2 regions of the Carbonatibacter coralli genome follow, and region 1 is predicted to be linked to the other one. Evidence: predicted binding sites of a transcription regulator. Region 1 holds the regulator's gene; the other holds the start of a gene.

Region 1 (10,715 bases):
CAACGTGATGAAGCATCACCGCAACTTCTCAATGCCGTGGAACGCGCCATGGCAGAGATGCGACGCGGAGTCCCTGTTCTTGTTTATGAGGAAGATCAGGGGTGCGCGCTGATTCAGGCTGCCGAGACCGCGAGTGATCAGGCTCTGGATCATATGAAAGCCCTTGCCGGGGGCAATGAGCCTTCGCTGGTTCTGACAGCACGGCGGGCTGCCGCAATCGGAATCGATGAAGCCAAATCCATGATTCATGGCCGTGAGGCAACCGGGGATGTGATCGGTTTTGATCTGGCCCAGATGCCGGTTGAGCAGATTTCCTGTCTGGTTGATCCCCTGCACGATCCTGCCGGACGCAATCTGATTCACGAGGAACTGCTGAGTATTCCGCTGCCCGAGAAGGTGGCCCGCAATGCTGTACAGCTGGTCAAGCTGGCCAGCCTTTTGCCTTCCGTGCTGTTTGCAGATCTTTCTTCCCTGTCACTGGACGGGCCGGGACTTGAAGCCTTTGCAAGAAAGCATGACCTGCTTTTCGTTTCTGCCTCCGAGATCGCGCGTTACAGGGCTGCGTCTGCCTATGCCCTGAAACGCGTTGCCACGGCGCGGGTGCCGCTGGAAATTGCTGAAAAGGTTACCGTTGTTGCCTTCCGCCCAACGGGTGGAGGTGTCGAGCACATGGCTCTTCTGGTTGGTGATCCCAAGCCGGGTGAACCCGTTCTGGCACGTCTGCATTCGGAGTGCTTTACAGGAGACCTGCTGGGAAGTCTGCGGTGTGACTGCGGGGATCAGCTTCGCGGTGCAATTGCAGCGATGGACCAGGCCGGGGCCGGAGTTCTCCTTTATCTGTCACAGGAAGGCCGGGGAATCGGTCTGATGAACAAGCTGCGGGCCTATGAACTCCAGGATCGCGGCTCTGATACCATGGAAGCCAACGAGCTTGTGGGTTTCGATCCGGATGAACGGATCTATATTCCGGCTGCCGAGATTCTGCGTCAGCTCGGTTTCGATGCCGTTCGCCTGATGACCAATAATCCTGACAAGGTTGCCGAGCTTAAACAGTGGGGTGTGAATGTGGTCGAGAGGGTTGAACACTTCTTCCCCTCCAACGGTCACAACGAGTTCTACCTCAAGACCAAGGTTGAACGCTTCGGTCACATGATCTGAGGGTTTTGTTTCCGGGGCCGGTTTTCGTCTGTCCACCTGTTAGTCCATCTGTCAGGGGCTGTCTCTATTGACCCGCGCTTTTGCGCGCCCTAGATTCAGAAAGCAGGAACAAGACAAGCAAAGAGCATCACGGTGACGGATTCCACGCACAAGCAGGTTTTGAACAGCGTTCTGGAAGACATGAACGACAGATCGCGGGAGATCTTTCGCAAGGTCGTTGATGCCTATGTCGGAACCGGTGAACCTGTGGGCTCCAGAACTCTTTCCAAAATGGCCGGGCTGAATGTCTCTGCGGCCACAATCCGCAATGTCATGGCTGATCTGGAAGACATGGGGCTGCTGTTTTCCCGCCACACCTCTGCAGGGCGACTGCCGACCGACCTGGGGCTGCGCATGTATGTGAACGGTTTCATGGAATATGGAAGCCTGAGCCCGCAGGAGCGCGAGGATATCGAAGATCGCTGCAACTCCGGTGGCCGGTCCATGTCGGAAGTTCTGGAGACAGCTTCCGGCCTTATTTCCGGCCTTTCGAGCTGTGCCGGTGTTGTTGTTGCCCCGAAAATGCAGGAACCCCTCAAGCATCTCGAGTTTGTATCCCTGGGGCCGGGGCGGGCACTTGTTGTGCTGGTGACAGCCAATGGGGAGGTGGAAAACCGGGTGATCGAGCTGCCGCTGGGATTGCCGCCCTCGGCGCTGATTGAGGCCGGAAACTATCTGTCTGCCAGACTGATCGGTCGAACGCTTGAAGAGGCCATCGAGGCGATCAGACTTGAACTTCAAAGGGATCGGGCGCAGCTGGACCATCTGGCTGCAAAGGTTGTGGAACTCGGCATCGTGACCTGGGCCAATGATGAAATGGGGGATCCCAGAGGCGCCCTGATTGTAAAGGGGCAGTCCCGGCTTCTGGGGGATATTACGGCTCTGGAAGATCTGGAAAGGGTCCGTCATCTCTTCACAGCCCTTGAAAAAAAGGAATCATTGATCAAGTTGCTTGATATGACCAAAGCTGCAGATGGCGTTCAGATCTTTATCGGATCGGAAAACGAACTGTTTGCCCAGGCCGGGTGTTCTGTAGTAATGGCCCCTTATAAGAATGCCCGGGAACAGGTTGTCGGTGCAATTGGTGTGATTGGTCCTACGCGGATTGACTATGCCCGCATCATCCCCATGGTGGATTACACGGCCAAGGTTCTCGGACGGATGATCGGATAGCTCTCCGGTTCCGAACGGGACAGCAGAGTCAAAACTTCTTATGGATTGAGTAGAAAACGAATGTCAGACACGGAAAAGCAAACTGCAGAACAAGAGAACGAAACTCTGAACGAGCAGGAAGAGGTTCTCGAGGATCTGGTCGCAGAGGAAGAGCAGCTTGAAGAAGGCGGTGAAGCTGCCGCTGACATTACGGCGGTGATTGCTGCGCTGGAAGCTGAAAAGGCGGATATGAAGGACCAGATGCTGCGGACCATGGCAGAAATGGAAAACCTTCGCGCCCGCACCAAACGCGAAAAGGAGGATGCGGCCCGCTATGCTCCGCAGAAGCTGGTTGTTGACCTCCTGGAAGTCATGGACAACCTGCAGCGTGCAGTCCAGTCCGTTCCTGCCGATGCCGTTGCCGAATCAGAACAGCTCAAGACCCTGCTGGATGGCGTCACCATGACCAGTCGCTCCATGATTCAGGCTTTTGAAAAGCACGGCATCAAGGAAGTCGAGGCACTGGGGCTTCGTCTTGATCCGCACCAGCATGAGGCTCTTTTCGAGGTTCCGGACCCCAACACGCCGGAAGGCACCGTTGTTCAGGTCATGCAACCCGGCTTCAAGCTGCATGATCGTCTGTTGCGTCCGGCGCGTGTCGGTATTGCCAAGGGCGGTCCGTCACAGCCGGCTCCCGAGAAAGTCGACACAAGCGCCTGATTCCTCTCGACAGGCTCTGACAGGCAAAAGCCCGGCTCAGGCCGGGCTTTTTTGTGGAATGGGGTTCCTGATTCTGAATGTGATCAGTCGCAGTCAATGTAGCTGCAATCATCCCGGTTCGGGTTGATGTTTCTCATCAGGGTACGTCCGGTTTCACCGATCACACGGGTGAAGGCTTCGGTTCCCGGTTTGTCTGCCGGCAGAAGGCGGCCCCGCAAATAGGACAGGGCGTGTGTGTCCCTGCACAGAGCTGCACCAATGACAACATCACCGTTTGAAGAGGCCTTGCTGAAATCCAGTTCCTCTTCTTCCAGAGAGCAGATCTGTATGGGATTCAGGTTCACAGGTGCATCAATAATGTAGCGCAGCTTGTATCTGGAATGGCTTTTTGAAGAGCTTTCGAAACGGGTGACGATCCACTTCGGGCCATGTTTGTTCAGCGCAGCGGTGACGGCCTGTTCTGTGGCTTGCTGTGTGGTCTCGTCCTGAACCAGCACTTCAACATTCACTGTGCCACTCAGGGCAGCATTCTGGGCTTCGGAAGCCGAGTAACCACCGGAATAGGACACAGGATTGAGCGTGCTGACAGAGCTGCAGGCCGCGAGGGCGCCTGATACAGCAAGCAGAGGCAGAAGCTTGGACATTTTCATAATGCTATCCCTTTGAAACGCTTTTCAGGTTTCGAGATGGTTATGGTTGCTGGATTTCACCACACAAAAGTCTGTGAGGATGCGGATTATTCCTCAATGGTAAAATGAGCCTGATTGCCAATTTTGCCAAGGAGCGAAACCAGATCATCCTTTTGAAGGGCAATGCAGCCTTCTGTTCCGGAAAAGTCTGCTCTGGCAAGATGCAGGAAAATTGCCGAGCCTTTTCCGGGGACGACCGGATCGTCGTTGTGCCCCAGAATGCCGATGATGTCGTAGGTGGCATCTTCACGCCAGAGCTTTTCGTGGCCTGACTGGCAGGGGATGGCAACCGGCTTGTTGTAGGAGGGATCAGCAGGGTCGTCACACCAGCCATCGCGCTGGCAGAGCGGAGAGCAGCGCAAACCATCCGGCAGGAAATCCCGGTTTTCGGGTGCAATGCGATCAGGACGGAAAAGAATGTTGCGGAGCGGCCATGTGCCAAGCGGTGTTTTTCCGTCACCCTCTTCCTTGTCACCGGCTGCAACAACGCCGTTTTTTCCAATGGAGCAGGGCCAGATATCCTGACCGCAAACGGCAACCCATCCGGTAGGGCTTTCAGTTTTGTCTTCGGATTGGAGAGGTCTGATAAAAATGTCCATTGTAAAAACAGTTCCTGCGCAGAGCGTGCCTTGAGAGTGTCAGGAGGTTTATGCCTCCCTGACCACGGACTGGCAAGATATGATCCGTCCTACAGTGAATTGGTCAGTGTTGAGCTGTTGACCTTGAGAGCTTCGTACTGATCAAGATTTCGCAGCATTTCTGTCGCGATGTCATCCGGCGCAGAGAGTCTGATCTGATTGGCTGCCTTTTGATAGTGTTTGCTGGCCGCCTGTGAAGCCGTGTTGTCCCTGATCGCCGGATCGCTTGCAGTCGCTGGTGCGACGGTTTGCCGGACAGAGTCACTGACTGAGTCTTTCAGGAGGGGACGGGTGGACTGAAAGGAAGGGGATTGCACCTGGACTGTGTTGACCAGGCTGTTGCTGCCGGGTTGCCTCAGATTAAACCACTTTTGACCGTTATCGACGAAGTAGTTCGCATTTCGGGCCGTTGCTGTTCCCTGCTCGTGAGGCTGTGTGAAAGCGGCCAGAGTTGGCGCAAGCCGGGGTTCTGTTGCCGTTGTGCTTGCAGGACTGACGCCAGGAGCAGCTTCTGTCTGCCCGCCCGGAGCGACTGTCGCAGGTTGTTGCCGTGTTGTCTGAAGATCACGGTAAAGTGCCGCCAGTGCATCCTGCCCTTCGTAGGCAAAGGAGGAACTGTCTGACGGAGAGCCCGATGCAGAGGCTGTTGCCGTTGGCGGTGTGGATGCCTGTTGCGGGGCAGGCGGAACCGCTGCTACGAGATCTTCCGCCGGAAGGCTGTTTGTCGGAGCTGCCCTTGCTGTTTCCTGACCGGTGACTGCATTGTTTCGAGCAAGCAGGGGACCGTTTTCAGGCTCGTCATCGCCAAACAGCGCGCTGGTAATGTGTTCACCGATATCCTTGCCGGTTGTGTCTTCTGTAATGGCATTGATGATCGAGGAAACAGCGCCGGGGACTCCGCCGTAAAGAGCACCACCAAAAATCCGGCTCGTCGGGTGAAGCTCGTCCCCTGTTATTTCTCTGTAAATGGTTGAAACAACAGGAATGTGCTGAAGGGGATTGATGATGTCCAGAAAGTCGAAAAAGCCGAACTCGTTGTTTTCGTCCTGATCAGCCGCTGTCTGGACTGCTGTTGGGTTGGCTGATTCAGGTGCCGGAGCTTTCGGGTTCCCGTTCTTCAGCTCTTTGCTCAAGGCAGCCTCCTGCCGCGCTGCTTCCTGCAACTGGGCAATAAAGGGTGCAGAGATGGGAACATCCTGTAGGGAGTCGCTCTTTGGTGCCTGACCCTGTGTCCGGGACGCAACAGACAAGGCGCTGGAATTCAGGGGAGCCGCCAGATTGGGTGCAGACTGATTTCCATTGTAAAACAAAGGCTTTTGCGACGGTGATACAAGCTCGGTCACGGAAGACATCCTGTCTCGGGTTTGTTGAGTTGTTCCTGAGGCCCAATGCCTCCCGTCTTTATAAGCAAACCTTGTGCCATTCAGGGTTCGGAAAGGGGCTGGTCGGAATTATCCGCAAGGACAGTCCCGATCCGGCAATGTCTCTGGACGACAGGGGGGCCGTGCTGTAGCTTCCGCACTCAGCAGTGTTCCCTCGCAGGAACCGGAGATCGCCCAGTTGCAGCTATAGTCAGGACAAGAAATGTCAAACGAGACCGCGAATACCAGTGGCCGCCCTTCAGGCCGTTCCCTCGACCAGATTCGTGAAGTGTCTATCGAAACCCGTGTCAACAAACATGCCGAGGGCTCCTGTTTGATCAGGTTCGGGGATACCCATGTTCTCTGTACTGCGACCATTGATGATTCAACGCCGCCCTGGCTGCGCAATTCCGGCAAGGGATGGGTGACTGCTGAATACGGAATGCTGCCACGTTCCACTCACGGACGCATGAATCGCGAAGCTGCAAGGGGAAAACAGTCTGGCCGGACCCAGGAAATCCAGCGTTTGATTGGCCGTTCCCTTCGTGCCGTGACAGACATGACAGGCTTTGGCGAGCGGCAGATCAAGATTGACTGCGATGTTCTGCAGGCTGATGGTGGAACACGGACAGCATCCATCACGGGCGGTTTTGTTGCGTTGCATCTGGCCTTTCAAAAACTTGTGGCACAGGGTGTCATTGAAACAGTTCCGCTGATTGACAATGTTGCTGCGATCTCCTGCGGTCTCTTTGAAGGCAAAGCCGTTGCCGATCTGGACTATGACGAGGATTCCAATGCCGGAGCGGACGCCAACTTCGTTCTGACCGGAGGGCTGGGCGTTGTCGAGATTCAGGGCACGGCCGAAGACAAGCCTTTCACACGTGCAGAGTTCAATGAACTGCTTGATCTGGCCGAAGGCGCGATCAAAGTCCTCGTTGAAAAGCAGAATCAGGCCTTGGGCCTTTAATCCAGAGGCAGTGATCCCATGACCCGCCCAATTGGTGAAAAGCTTGTTATTGCCACACACAATGCCGGAAAGCTTCGCGAGATTCAGGCCTTGATGCAGCCTCATGGCATTGCAGTTGTCTCCGCTGGTGAGCTTGATCTCCCGGAACCGGAGGAAACAGGTCTGACCTTTGCGGCCAATGCTGAAATCAAGGCGGTAGCTGCTACGAAGGCTTCCGGCCTTCCTGCTCTTGCCGATGATTCCGGGCTGGCGGTTGCCGCGCTGGATGGAGCGCCCGGAATTTACTCGGCGCGCTGGGCTGGTCCGCAAAAGGATTTCGGGCTGGCGATGAGCAAGGTGCAGGACGCGCTGGAACAGGCTGCCCGAAAAGGCAATGAGGATCGTTCTGCGGCCTTTGTCTGTTCGCTTTGTCTGGCTATGCCTGATGGAGCTGTCCGGTTTTTCGAGGGGCGGGTTGAGGGCGAAATCGTCTGGCCTCTGCGCGGTGAAGGCGGGTTTGGCTATGATCCGGTCTTCCAGCCGGAGGGTGAAAGCAGAACCTTTGGTGAAATGCCGTCAGAGGACAAGCAGTCCATGAGTCACCGGGGCCGTGCCTTTGAACAGATGGTTCAAAAGCTGTTCGGATAAGTGTCAAATGAGTGGACAGGGAGCAGAGGCGCACAAACAGTCCGAGCCATTTTCTGCCGTGCAGAGAGGGTTCGGCGTTTATGTCCACTGGCCCTTCTGCAAAAGCAAGTGCCCCTATTGCGATTTCAACAGCCATGTCCGGGAAACTGTTGATCACAGCAGGTGGAAGGACGCTCTGGTCAGGCAGATTGATTCAGAAGCGGAACGTTTGTCCGCACAGGGCGGGACAGGGCGTGTTCTCGGGTCCGTTTTCTTCGGGGGAGGAACGCCGTCCCTGATGGAGCCGGACACGGTGGCCGCTGTGATTGATCGCATCCGGCAGCACTGGCCGGCAAGGAATGATCTGGAAATCACCCTTGAAGCCAACCCGACCTCGGTTGAATCAGATCGCTTTGCGGCTTTTCGGGATGCCGGCATCAATCGCGTTTCGCTGGGTGTACAGTCTTTTCGGTCCGAAGATCTGGGATTTTTGGGGCGGCAGCACTCTGTGGAGGATGCGCAGAAGGCTGTGGCGCTGGCCGGAAAGCATTTTGAGCGCTTTTCCTTTGATCTGATCTATGCCCGTCCCGGTCAGGAGAAGACCTCGTGGCAGAAAGAGCTGAATGAAGCGCTGGATTTTGTTCTGGATCTGGGAGGCGCCCATCTCTCCCTCTATCAGCTCACTGTCGAGGAGAATACCCCCTTCCATGCGGCGCGCAGACGTGGTGAACTGATCGAGCTGGATCCGGATCGGGCGGCCAGCCTCTATGAACTGACCTGTGAAACCATGACAGGGCGGGGGCTTCCGGCCTATGAAGTCTCGAACTTCGCCAGACCGGGAGAGGAAAGCCGCCACAATCTGGTTTACTGGCGGTATGGTGACTATCTGGGGATCGGTCCGGGCGCCCATGGTCGTCTGACTCTTCTGGGAGGACCGGGACAGACCGGACGAAAGCTGGCAACGCGCCAGCATCGTGCGCCGGAAGCGTGGCTGGAATCTGTCGAGCAAGAAGGCGATGCCAGCCGCGGCAATGAATGGCTGGGCGATCAGCAGCGTTTTGAAGAGATGCTGATGATGGGGCTGCGTCTTCAGGAGGGAGTTGCACTGGAGGCCATTGTCGGGGAAACCGGCAGGGCGCTGGAGGACTGGATCCAACAGAAGCCTCTGGAACAGCTTGTTGCTGCAGGTTATCTGAGCAGGGATGATCAGGGTATCCGGGCCAGTGAAGAGGGGCGTGAACGACTGGACGCCATTCTGGCCCATCTGCTGGGTGACGGATAGAAAAGCGTTCTGAAACAGGAAAAGAAAACAATGTTGAACATGAATCTGGGCAAGGTGGATTTTGATCGGGCGGCAGGAGTGATTCTCGCACAGGCCAGACTGTCCCGCGATGAACTGGCCCAGGCCGATTTCGAGAGTCTCCGCCCACGCCTGAACGAGGATATCGAGCGGATGGTGCGCACGCTGACCTTCAAGTGGAAAGGCTGCATTGAGCTGATCGAGGCGCTGGAGAACCATCCGGTGGTTCAGGCCGCCGGAATCAAAGGATTGCCGGAGAGTTACAGGCTGGAGAAGCTGGAAGGTCCGAAAGGCGATGAAGGCCTCCTGTTGACCGAGACGGCGCAGAACATGGCGCGGGCCATGATGCACACGGCCATCCGTTCAAGACTCGGATAGCCGGTATGTCGCTGCCCTTTACGACAGAGCAAATCAAATCTGTGGATTTCTGGCGGGACTTTGCGCCGGAACTGACCTGTTCCGCTCAGCGTCTGTCTGTCAGGGAGCTTGCCCTGTCGGAGGAAGACCTTGATGCTGTGTCGGAGGGTCTCTGGGATGAGGGCTATCTTGCTCTGCCTCCGCTCTATGATGAAAGCGAGCTGGCGCCTGTCCGGGTTGTGATGGAGAGACTGTATCAGGCAGGGCTGCCGCAGGTCTTTGTCTATCTCTATGATGAAGTCTGGACGCTTTTTTTGAGAGCGCAGCCCTTGCTGTCGCGCTTTCTGGGGGAGCGCTATCGCGTCCTTCCCCATTTCTGGGCGTGGTATATTGCACCGGGAAAGGGGCGGGGCTGGCCGCCGCACCGTGATTCAGCCGATCAGTCTGTCGTGGACATTGCCGGGCTTGAAATGCTGGTTTCGCTGACACTCTGGCTGCCTTTGACAGAAGCGACACCGCACAACGGATGTATGTCCGTGCTGCCACTGGATCGCGAACGGGCTGCCGGGGGGCCCTTCCCGGATGCTTCGCAACTGCCCCATCAGTCTGTTGTGGCGCTGCCTGCCGGGCCGGGTGCCCTGATGGGATGGCGACAGGATCTGTGGCATTGGGGCGGTGCATCCGGTCCCAGAGCAAAAGCTCCGCGGTTGTCGCTGTCCCTTGAGTTCCAGAACGGGGCGCTTGATCCCCTCTGTGAACCGCTGTTTGACCCTGCCCGACCTCCTGCACCACAGGAGCGTTTGAACTTGATCCTCAAACAGTTTGCCAAGTATGGACACATTGAATCCATACCGGAGGAACTGGTGCAGCTGGGGAAAGAAAAGGCCTGATGCAGTCTAGCGGCTGGCGATCGCGACGGCAGTGCCGATCATGGCTGTTCCGGTGAAGCGGTTGAGCATCCTTACGGCCTTTGGCTTGCGAAACAGGGTGCGCACAGAGCTGGACAGGACGGCGTAACCGACCATGACGGAACTCAGACAGACCGTGACGATGGCACAGACCTCCAGAATGCCGGTCAGACCCAGTGTCGGGATGTCCACAAAAACGGGCAGAAAAGCCATATAGAACAGAATGGCCTTGGGATTGGATGCCGTCAGGAGCCAGCCGGTGCTCATGGCGCGCCATGCTCCCTTGTCGCTGACAGCCATGTCATCCAGTGTCTGTGCCTTGCTGCGCAAGGCCTTGTAGCCGATATAGACCAGATAGCCTGCCGCAAGAAACTTCAGAACAGCGAAGAACTCGCCCATTGTTGCAGCCAGTGTCGCGAGGCCGGAGACAGCGATCGCAACAAGTGTCAGATCACCACAGACCATTCCGATGATGAAGGGCAGGTTGCGTTTGAAGCCCAGAGCCAGCGCACGACTGATCACTGCAAAAACACCGGGACCGGGGGTGGCCATGGCGATGATGCAGGCAATCGACAGGGTGAGAACAGTTTCCCAGCTCACGGTTTCAGACTCCATTCTTCAAACAATGGGCAGAGCTTATCTGCAAAAGACATTCTGATCCACGGAAGTATTGTCTTGTGACAATCTGCTGCGGAAGCAGGAAAGCGGATGAAATGTCCATCCGCTTTCCCCTTCTGTATCAGGCCTTTGACGCCTTGTTGGCTTCTACTGCGCCGGGCAGGTCATCGTGATAGTGGCGGAAGTAGTCTGTTGCGACACC
Region 2 (10,715 bases), on a different contig from region 1:
TTGGCACAACTCTTGTAAATACCGGTTCGTCCCCGCAATGAACACCAACGTCTTCAAAAAGAAGACAAAACGCAAGTTAAGGGAGCGACTGGTTACATGTCTATTTCGATCCTCAAACCGAGCAAAAGCCTTCTTTGTGGTATGCGCTCTCACAAAAGATCCCGCAAAGCACTGGGTCTTGTCAGCATCGCAGCCATGGCGACACTGCCGACCCCCGCACTGGCGCAAAGCACCCCGACAGAAACAGCTTACATCCTGAACAGCCTTTCGTTTCTGATGCACGGCTTCCTTGTCATGTTTATGGCTGCAGGTTTCGCCATGCTGGAAGCAGGCCTGGTCCGCGCCAAGAACACAGCCACGCAATGCCTGAAAAACATTGGCCTCTACTCCATCTCCGGCCTGATGTTCTACCTGGTCGGCTACAATCTGATGTATCTGGATGTCTCCGGTTTTATCGGCTCTCTTGAAATCTGGTCCGCAGCACCCGCGCCATCCGTCGAAGAAGCAGAAGCTGGCAGCTACAGCGCCGGATCAGACTGGTTCTTCCAGATGGTCTTTGTCGCAGCCACAGCCTCGATCGTCTCAGGCGCCGTGGCAGAGCGTGCAAAACTCTGGCCTTTCCTTGGCTTTGTCGTTGTGCTCACCGGCCTGATCTATCCGGTTCAGGGATCCTGGACCTGGGGTGGCGGCTGGCTGTCCGAACTTGGCTTCAGCGATTTCGCCGGCTCCTCCATCGTCCACTCCGTGGGGGGATGGGCTGCCCTTGCCGGCATGATTGTCATCGGCGCCCGCACAGGCCGTTACGGCAAGGATGGCACCCAGAGACCCATGCCCGGCGCCAACCTGCCGCTGGCAACACTGGGCACCTTTATCCTGTGGCTCGGCTGGCTCGGCTTCAATGGCGGCTCACAGCTTGCCATGGGCACCATCGGCGACATCACCGATATCGGCACCATCTACATCAACACCAATGCAGCTGCTCTGGCTGGCGTAATTTCCTCCATGATTGTGACCCAGCTCGTCTACAAGAAACCCGATCTGACCATGGCCCTCAACGGCGCGCTGGCCGGACTGGTTTCAATCACAGCCGAACCCCTTGCGCCTTCTCCAATGCTGGCCCTTGCAATCGGTGCTGTTGGAGGCGTGCTGGTTGTCTTTGCCGTTCCGCTTCTGGATCGCTTCAAACTTGACGACGTCGTCGGCGCCGTTCCCGTCCACCTCGTTTGCGGCATCTGGGGCACTCTGGCCGTTCCGCTCTCCAACGCAGACGCCAGCTTCTCAACACAAGCCATAGGGATTGTTGCAATCGGCATCTTTGCCTTCACAGCAAGCCTGATCCTCTGGCATGTCCTCAAGCTCACAGTTGGCGTTCGCGCCAGCGAGGAAGAACAAATTCTGGGCCTGGACAAAAGCGAACTCGGCCTGGAAGCCTACCCCGAATTCGGCGCAGGAAACTCCAGCCTTATCTGATAGCCTTGTCTCCCTAAACCAAGGCATCCACTGGCCCGCTCCATCCTCCGGTTGAGCGGGCTTTTTTTATCTGCAATTCCCGAAAAAATCCAAAGGCAGAAAACAGAAAAGGCCCGCTCAAAGCAGGCCTTTCGACAAAACCACCGATCCGGAAAATCGTCAGGACGCTTCCTTGTTTTCTCCGGTCCATCCCGCCGAATGCACAACAGCAGAATCATCTTCCAGTTCCTTTTCAGCCTGCGCAGCAGCGATCTGCAGAGGCGTCTGCCCTTCCTTGGCATCCGCATCCTGCGCACGGATCATGCGGCCATGAACATGCGCACCTGATTCGATGGACAGAACCTCGTGGACAATATCTCCGTCAATTCGCGCGGTTTCAGCGATGTAGACGTTCTCGGCATTGATATTTCCGGAAACGGAACCCAGAACCCTGACACTTCTGGCCTTGATCCCGCCCTGAACGCGTCCGTCCTGACCGACAATAATGCGCTCACCGGACAGATCACCGACCACGGTCCCGTCAAGCTGCAGGTCACCCTTGGTGTGAACATCGCCCTCGATCACAAGATCATTGCTGAAAATGGAGGTCATGCTGCCATTCTTATTGGGTTTTGAAAACATGCTTTCCAGCCTTTACAAAGTTACGCGGATCAACGTGCTGGCCGTTAAACAGAACCTCATAGTGAACATGCGGTCCGGTGCTGCGACCAGAATTACCCAGAAGCGCGATTTTCTCACGATGCGATACCGTTTGTCCACGCTCGACCATAATTTTATTCAGGTGAGCATAGCGCGTGCGAATACCGTTGCCATGGTCAATTTCGACAAAGCGTCCGTAACGACCGCGCCAGCCAGCGTAAACAACCTTGCCCGGAGCCGGCGCATAAACGGAAGAGCGCATGGGCGCAGCCAGATCCATACCGTTGTGGCGGGCCGTGCGTCCCGTTACAGGGTCCCGGCGCTTTCCGAAGGAACTCGTAACGCGATACTGATCCATTGGTGCTGCAAGCGGAAGCTTTGAAACCACTTCCTGCAAGGCATCCCAGCGATCAAGATACGACCCCAGCTCCATAATGGAAGCATGCCACAGTCTTTCCTCTTCATACCCTTCCTCGGGAATGAAAGGTCCACCCTGTGCCCGGGCATCATCACCCTGAACCCCCATAAGCTTGTCCATATCAAGCCCTGTCATCTCCACAGTGGTCTCAATCATGTCAATCGAGCCCTTGGAGCGCTCCATCAGACGGACAAGCAGTTCACGCTGTGCATTTGCCGCCTCGAGAGTTGAGGTTTTCAGACGTTCCAGCTCGTCATCCAGATCACCGGAGCGATCGACATAGCTCGTCAGTTCGACTTCCAGATCATCCTTCTCGAAAAAGGCCTGGGCCAACTGGGCTTCTGCCACGCGTTTTTCATCCAGTGCCCGCACCAGGCTCTTCCCGGTGGAACTGACCTTGTCCTGTTCACTTTTCAGCTCAGCCGTCAGCTTTTCAATCTGCTGTTCCAGCTGTTTCTGGTCCCGCAACCGGGTGTTCAGCGAGATCAGCTGACGCTCCTGCTTGGCCACCAGCTGCCCCAGAGAGATCTCGGCGTCATCCAGAAGATCACCCTCTCCCAGTCCCAGACCAAGATTCTCTCTCAGGCCGGAAATACGCTGCACCAGATCATCACCCTGCGCAGGGATTGAATCCAGCTCGCCCTCAAAGGCGCGCAACCTGTCTTCAACTTCCTGTCTGGCAGCAAGAACGCGATGTTTTTCCGCCTCGGACTTTCTCAGGGTCTTGAGAGCCTCGTCAGCCGAAAGGGCATTGTCTCCCTCCCCGGCCTCAAGCAGCGAGAGCAGTTCGCCCTGATTGTACTGCAGATCCTCGGTGATTTTGGAAAACTGGGTATGATACTCGCCAACAAGCTGCAGCAATTCGAAATACTTGAGACGTTCCTCGGCAATGGACTGTTGTTTGGCAGCAATGGTCTCGTTCAAATCCTGATAGACAACACCGGCATAGCCCACACCCGCCAGAAGGCAGAGAGCGGACGCAGACATCAACTGCTGGAAACGCCGACTGAAGCGAAGGAAAACAACCTTGTTTTCGCTGGAGAAGTGAATTTCTCGCGGGGTAAAGGCACGATCCCAGAAACGCGTCAATGTTTTACCAAGCGATTTATCGTCAAACCTCAATTCATTCCCCCTTGGCGTTCCCTCAAAGATCTTTTCACAGCAGGTTATTTTCACTGGAATGTGTATTCAGTTGATATCTTATAACCGATCACATTCCCTTGAGCAAAGGGTAAAGAAAAGTCTGAAAGAAGAGTCATTCATAGCGCTATATCTATGAACGAGATCAGTGACAAAGCAAAAAAGGGAGGCACGAGGCCTCCCCTTTTCCAGTCTTGACAGGTAACAGGCCCGATTAGAAGCCCATGCCACCCATACCGCCCATGCCGCCCATGTCAGGCATTGCAGGAGCAGCTGCAGCTTTGTCTTCCGGTGCATCAGCAACCATTGCTTCGGTTGTGATCATCAGACCGGATACGGAACCGGCGTCCTGCAGCGCAGTACGAACAACCTTGACCGGATCGATGATACCCGCTTCGAAGAGGTTCAGGTATTCACCGGTTTGTGCGTTGAAACCGAAACCGGCTTCGCTGCTTTCACGAACCTTGCCAACAACGATGGAACCTTCGTAACCGGCATTTTCGGAGATCTGGCGGATCGGAGCTTCCAGAGCACGACGAACAACACCAACACCAACACTCTGGTCAGAGTTCGCGCCTTCCAGGCCGTCCAGGGCTTTCACAGCGCCGAGCAGAGCTGTACCACCGCCGGAAACGATACCTTCTTCAACCGCAGCACGGGTTGCGTTCATGGCATCCTCAACGCGATCCTTGCGCTCTTTCACTTCAACTTCGGTTGCACCGCCAACACGCAGAACAGCAACACCACCAGCCAGCTTGGCCAGACGCTCCTGCAGCTTTTCACGGTCGTAGTCGGAAGATGTCTCTTCAGCCTGCGCACGGATCTGGTTGCAACGCGCTTCGATCATGTCTGCTTCACCGGCACCATCAACGATGGTTGTTTCTTCCTTGGTGATTGCAACACGCTTCGCAGTACCCAGCATGTCCAGTGTCACGCTTTCCAGTTTGATACCAACGTCTTCGGAAACAACAGTACCACCAGTCAGGATTGCGATGTCTTCCAGCATGGCCTTGCGGCGATCACCGAAGCCAGGAGCCTTGACAGCAGCAATTTTCAGACCACCACGCAGCTTGTTCACAACCAGGGTTGCCAGTGCTTCACCTTCAACATCTTCAGCAATGATCAGCAGCGGACGGCTGGACTGAACAGCAGCTTCCAGAAGCGGCAGCATTGGCTGCAGGGAAGTCAGTTTCTTTTCGTGCAGCAGGATGTACGGGTTTTCCAGCTCTGCAACCATTTTCTCTGTGTTGGTCACGAAGTATGGAGACAGGTAACCGCGGTCAAACTGCATCCCCTCGACAACATCGAGCTCGGTCGCCAGGGACTTGGCTTCCTCAACAGTGATCACGCCTTCCTTGCCAACTTTTTCCATCGCTTCAGCGATCATGTTGCCGATTTCAGCTTCGCCGTTGGCAGAAATTGTACCAACCTGCGCAACTTCGCCGGTTGTGGAGATTGTTTTTGCAGAGCCCTTGAGGTGCTCAACAGCAGCTTCAACAGCCATGTCGATACCGCGCTTGACATCCATCGGGTTCATGCCGGCAGCAACAGCCTTCGCACCTTCACGGATCAGCGCCTGTGTCAGAACAGTCGCAGTCGTTGTGCCGTCACCAGCCAGATCATTTGTTTTGGACGCAACTTCGCGAACCATCTGTGCGCCCATGTTCTCGAACTTGTCAGCCAGTTCGATTTCCTTCGCAACAGAAACACCGTCCTTGGTGATGCGTGGAGCACCAAAGGCCTTGTCCAGAACAACGTTGCGGCCCTTCGGACCCAGAGTAACCTTTACAGCATTTGCAAGCAGGTCCACGCCACGCAGCATCTTTTCGCGGGCGTCTGTGCCAAATTTTACGTCTTTAGCAGCCATTTTTTCTACTCCTTACGCTAGAGCGATCTCAGTTCAAAATACCCATGATGTCGGACTCACGCATGATCAGCAGAGTCTTGCCATCGATCTTGACTTCGGTGCCGGACCATTTGCCATAGATCACTGTGTCGCCTTCCTTGACGTCCAGCGCAATAACCTGACCATTGTCAGCACGTGTGCCGGAACCAGCAGCAATAACCTTGCCCTGCATCGGCTTTTCCTTGGCAGTATCCGGAATGATGATGCCACCAACAGTTTTTTCTTCCTGCTCCAGTGGCTCAACCACGACGCGATCGTGCAGCGGTTTGAAGTTCATAGAATTAGCTCCGTTTTCATAAAGCGTTTACCGAGCCTGTAACAGCGCCCGGCTATCACAAACAGGTGATATTTAGCACTCTCGTTCGACGAGTGCTAACAACCATATAAAAAGCGCTGCCGGAGGTGTCAAGCATACGGAGAAAAAAGAAAAATACATTTTTAGAGGTAATTTTTTTTCCTGTTTTATATCAAAAGGATAAGACAGGAACCTTTCCCTGCCCGAAAGACCGGCCCTTGCCGGAACAGCAGGAATTAAAGTTTGAAATTCTTGGGCGTCACAAAGGGAATATCGACATTCGGAGTGATCACTGAAGTCCCCATCAGGATCAGATCCCCTGTTTCCGATTTCCATGGCAGGCGAAGACAGCGATACCGGTTGTGACAACGGTTTCCGTCTTTCATGGTCATACAGGCATCAACGTGGAGATATTGCGGACGACGCGTTTCCATCACCTGCCGGTAAGCCTCCCGAACCCAGGTCCCGTACTCGGGATCCGGCTGTTCATGCACCGGATGCCCCACTGCAATGTGTGGCCATTCCGGACCATAAACACCGATTTCGGAACCAATGTGCACAAATTTCGGCTCACTGTATCCGGCATCAGGCTGAATAAAGACCGATCTGTTCAAAACGCCAATGCGCCTGAAAGATTCCAGCACACTTTCAGAAAGCAGACCGGACGTGTTGGCCCACAGCTGCATCACCAGTGACAAGGGCCCCCTGTCTGTCAGAAGTTCCTGGGCATTCTTGTCCAGCGCAATGTAATGCTCACGTCCCATTGCTTCCATGCTTTCACGGTAAAGCGGAAGAATTCTGGCAACTGCGCCAATTGACTCATGATAGTTTTCCATTCGCCACTTGAGACCGTCATAGTAGGTCAGGCGAACCGCACCTGTCGCCAGCATGACAACAGACGTCATGGCTGTAATTGACTCTTCGGTCAGCAAACAGGAGTGAAAGGTAAAATTCAACACCTCCCGGGGGACAGAGGAATTCTGATCCAGACCGCGCTCGACAGCGATCCACCCCAGTTTTTCAATGAGATTCTGTCGGTCAAATCCACTGGAAAAGATCCCTTCAAAGCCGACTACTGCCTTGATTGGATTTTTATAATCCCAGGATTGAACCTCACCCTGATCAGAAATAAGAAAACGCTTCTTCATAAGGAAACCTATACAAGAAACTCAAAAACCCCCGATTCGTATATCGAATCCTTACGTCCTGCTTGTGCAACACATCCATTTGATGAAAATCTTAAAGGGTTGAAAAAGCTTTTCAACTGAAAATCATAAAGAGCATCAACCTTTTTGCATAGACAACTCAAAAGCGTTTTTCAGAAGGCCACACACAAACGTATGCTTGCATTTTAACCCGCAGAGTCTTATTTTTATATTAAGCAACAGCAATGCTATTCGAGAGAGAAAAGGAAGAGCCTCTTGCTCCCCATTTTCAATTCACCAGACGATCTGACGAATTGAGAGCAAAAGCCTTTCTTTGCGCTGAAGGAAAAAGATGACAAAAAGAAAACCTCTTCCCAAGCGAATTACCGGCGTACCCAATGCAATCGACATTCATGTTGGTCAGAGACTTCGCCTGCGTAGAACGCTGCTTGGATTATCCCAGGAGAAACTTGGTGACATACTTGGCCTGACATTCCAGCAGGTTCAGAAGTACGAACGCGGCACAAACAGAATTGGTGCAAGTCGTCTGTACGATCTTTCCAGGGTTCTGGACACAGACATCGGCTATTTCTTTGACAACATGACAGACGAAACAGCCCATCTGTCTCCCGGTCAAATTCGCGGCCAGGCCGAAGAAGGCATCGAAATCCAGTACGAGAAGGATCCGATGGCCCGCAGGGAAACCCTGGAACTTGTTCGCGCCTATTACAAAATCGAAGACGATGTCGTCAGAAAGCGTCTTCTGGAAATGGCCAAGACGCTGAGCAAAATCTCCGTACAGCTGGAAGAAGACGAAGAAGAAACAGCAGACGCCTGATTCTGATTTCTTCTCCCTGACAGGAAAAGAAAAAGCCACTTCCTCTGCGAAGTGGCTTTTTTGATTTCAGAACCCCGAATTCATCCTATTCAACAGGCTTCAGGGCAAAACGTGTTTCACACCGGTCTATGGCCGATTGCGGAAGGCTCAGGGAAATGAGAACCCCTTCTTCCCTGTGCTCCTGCTCAAGAACAGTGCCGTTTTCATACAGCCACGACAAAGCCGCCCCCTGCGCATAGGGAACCAGATATTCAACATGAAAGTTCTTTGAATCCAGAATGGTTTCAATGCGATCCAGTAGTGCATCCGTGCCCTCCCCGGTCACAGCAGAACACATCATGACCTGTTCATCACGGGCGGCAAGGCTTTCCAGAACAGGGCGCTCTTCATCGCCGACCAGATCAAGCTTGTTCCAGGCTTCGAGCATTTCCTGCTGGATCTGCTCATCCAGTTTCAAATCCCTCAGCACAGCCCTGACATCTTCCTTCTGGGCCTCTGTGTCCTCGTGTGAAACATCCCGAACGTGGATGAGAATATCGGCCTCCAGAACCTCCTCGAGCGTTGCACGAAAGGCCGCAATCAGATCTGTCGGCAAATCCGAAATAAAGCCAACAGTATCCGAGAGAATGATCTCGCGTCCTGACGGAAGGGCAACACGCCGCAAGGTCGGATCAAGCGTGGCAAACAGCAAATCCTGTGCAAAAACATCGGATTGGGTCAGGCGATTGAAAAGTGTCGATTTTCCGGCATTGGTATAACCAACCAGGGCAACAATCGGGAAAGGCACCTTCTTGCGGGCCGAACGGTGCAGTTCACGCGTCCGCTTGACCTGTTCAAGATCGCTCTTAAGTCGCACAATCCTGTCATCGATCATCCGGCGATCAAGTTCAATCTGGCGTTCGCCCGGTCCACCCATGAAACCTGCACCACCACGCTGACGCTCAAGGTGCGTCCAGGATCTGACCAGTCTGGAACGCTGATAGTTCAGCTGGGCCAGATCAACCTGGAGCTTCCCTTCCTTGGTTCGGGCACGCTCACCAAAGATTTCGAGAATAAGTCCCGTCCGGTCAATAACCTTACAGTGCCACTCCCGTTCCAGATTCCGCTGCTGAACAGGTGTCAGAGCAGTATCGACAACAACCAGATCAATTTCATGCGTTTCCGCAAAGTCGTGAAAACGCTCGACAACCCCCTGTCCAAACAGCGTTGCAGGTTTTGGTCTGGCAACCGGAACCACTTCGTAATGGATCAGCTCAAGGTTAATGGCCTGCGACAGCCCGACAGCCTCATCAAGCCGGGCATCAGCCGTCCTTGACTGCTGTTTTTTCTTCAGATCAGGATGCAGCACCAGAGCGCGAACCGGCGGTTCACTTCTGTCAACGCCACCCTGTGCAGACTTGCCTTTTTCACTACCCATTCAGCACACCATACCGCTCGGAAAAACCCCTTTCTCCGAGCGGCTCAAAATCTGTATTAAACTTAACGGAAAGAAAACAACAGACAGAGAGTTACTCTGCGTCGTTTTCCTTGCTCGGATCAAAGAGCTGAACCGGTGTAGCAGGCATGATTGTGGAAATAGCATGCTTGTAAACCAGCTGTGCGTGAGCATCCCGGCGCAGCAAAACGGAAAAATTATCAAACCAGGAAACAATGCCCTGAAGTTTAACACCGTTTACAAGAAAAACCGTGACTGGAACTTTGCTCTTCCGAATAGTGTTCAGAAAAACATCTTGGACGTTTTGTGATTTATCCGCGGCCATCGCGTTCGTTCCCCTATCTTATTATTGGATCACTTTTTGGTTGGGGTGCCGTCTTTTACAGTCAGCAACAAATTTTTTTAGCATTTTCATCAGGAAAGACAAACACAAATCAATAAAAAGGTGTTTTCTTTCAGAATTTCAAGCCTTTTGAGAAGCTCAGGCAGTCAGAAAACCACTGATCCGGCCAGCAATTTGCGAATTCACCCTCCCGGGGTTCGTTCTCCCGGATCAGAACAGAGGGGCAGCCATGCAGGGAAGCGCAAAGCATATCGATATCGGTATCTCCGACAAACCAGACATCCTGACCGGGTTCAAGAGCCGTTCCCTGCAGGGCAAGCTCAAGCACATCACGGGCCGGCTTGTCCTTTGCCGCATCATTGGCCCCGACAACAGAATGGAAGAACCCTTCCCATCCCAGAGCCTCGACCTCCTTTCGGAGCAAATCCCCCTTTTTGTTGCTCACCAGTCCGAGGAGGCATCCCGCCTGATGCAAGACATCAAGAAGTTCCCTCGCCCCGTACAGCGGTGTCACAACCTCGATATGCGAGCGTTCGTAGGCATCATAAAATGCGCTCATGGCTTCATCCGAGCGCCCGGGGAACAAAACAGGAAAGGCTTCGCGTGCAGAGGTGCGAACCCTTTCCTTTGTCTCCTCAAGTGTCCAGGGTGTTCTGCCCATCACCAGAAAGGTCTCTTCCAGAGCCTTGTGTATAGGCAGCCAGCTGTCAACCAGGGTGTTGTCCCAGTCAAACAGGACTGCTTTGGGCTTCGTGCTTAAAAAAGCGGCATTGTCAGGCATTCTCTGTCCTGTCCCTCAATCAAAAGAACTCAAGCTTGACCGCAAAGAATTTCTCCACCTTCTTCACAGCTTCCGTTGAGGAGAAAATCACCACGAGATCGTGTGCCCTGATTACCGTCCCGCCGCGCGGAATGATCACCTCCTCACCGCGCAGGATCGCCCCGACAATCACGCCGGGAGGCAGCTTGACCTCACGAATGGGAACACCGACAAGCCCTGATGTTTCCAGAGCCTCTGCCTCGATAATCTCCCCCAGACCATCCGCAACGGTGTGTACGGAACGGATGCGTCCGCGACGGACGTGC

The links. The regulator HrcA, encoded in region 1, represses chaperone genes, less so after heat shock. The targets are predictions, from matches to a motif close to GTTAGCACTCNCCNNNGGNGAGTGCTAAC.
Region 2: a site for HrcA is predicted at 5,922-5,950, ahead of groES (co-chaperone GroES). Genes of this name have one in related genera too.

What each region holds. Positions count from the first base shown of each region.
Region 1 covers NZ_JBBUTJ010000006.1:74,371-85,085, forward strand. The annotation lists gene ribA (GTP cyclohydrolase II) at 1-1,158, shown strand, start outside; gene hrcA (heat-inducible transcriptional repressor HrcA) at 1,339-2,370, shown strand; gene grpE (nucleotide exchange factor GrpE) at 2,431-3,069, shown strand; gene AAAH10_RS13490 (hypothetical protein) at 3,153-3,719, opposite strand; gene AAAH10_RS13495 (L,D-transpeptidase family protein) at 3,806-4,357, opposite strand; gene AAAH10_RS13500 (hypothetical protein) at 4,447-5,739, opposite strand; gene rph (ribonuclease PH) at 5,981-6,724, shown strand; gene rdgB (RdgB/HAM1 family non-canonical purine NTP pyrophosphatase) at 6,743-7,351, shown strand; gene hemW (radical SAM family heme chaperone HemW) at 7,359-8,612, shown strand; gene AAAH10_RS13520 (hypothetical protein) at 8,643-9,008, shown strand; gene AAAH10_RS13525 (phytanoyl-CoA dioxygenase family protein) at 9,014-9,877, shown strand; gene AAAH10_RS13530 (LysE family translocator) at 9,884-10,495, opposite strand; gene AAAH10_RS13535 (SulP family inorganic anion transporter) at 10,635-10,715, opposite strand, start outside.
Region 2 covers NZ_JBBUTJ010000007.1:72,091-82,805, reverse strand. The annotation lists gene AAAH10_RS14345 (ammonium transporter AmtB) at 97-1,470, shown strand; gene AAAH10_RS14340 (bactofilin family protein) at 1,630-2,061, opposite strand; gene AAAH10_RS14335 (peptidoglycan DD-metalloendopeptidase family protein) at 2,072-3,649, opposite strand; gene groL (chaperonin GroEL) at 3,882-5,534, opposite strand; gene groES (co-chaperone GroES) at 5,563-5,850, opposite strand; gene AAAH10_RS14320 (hypothetical protein) at 6,105-7,016, opposite strand; gene AAAH10_RS14315 (helix-turn-helix domain-containing protein) at 7,366-7,851, shown strand; gene hflX (GTPase HflX) at 7,937-9,268, opposite strand; gene hfq (RNA chaperone Hfq) at 9,360-9,611, opposite strand; gene AAAH10_RS14300 (HAD family hydrolase) at 9,742-10,410, opposite strand; gene trkA (Trk system potassium transporter TrkA) at 10,430-10,715, opposite strand, start outside.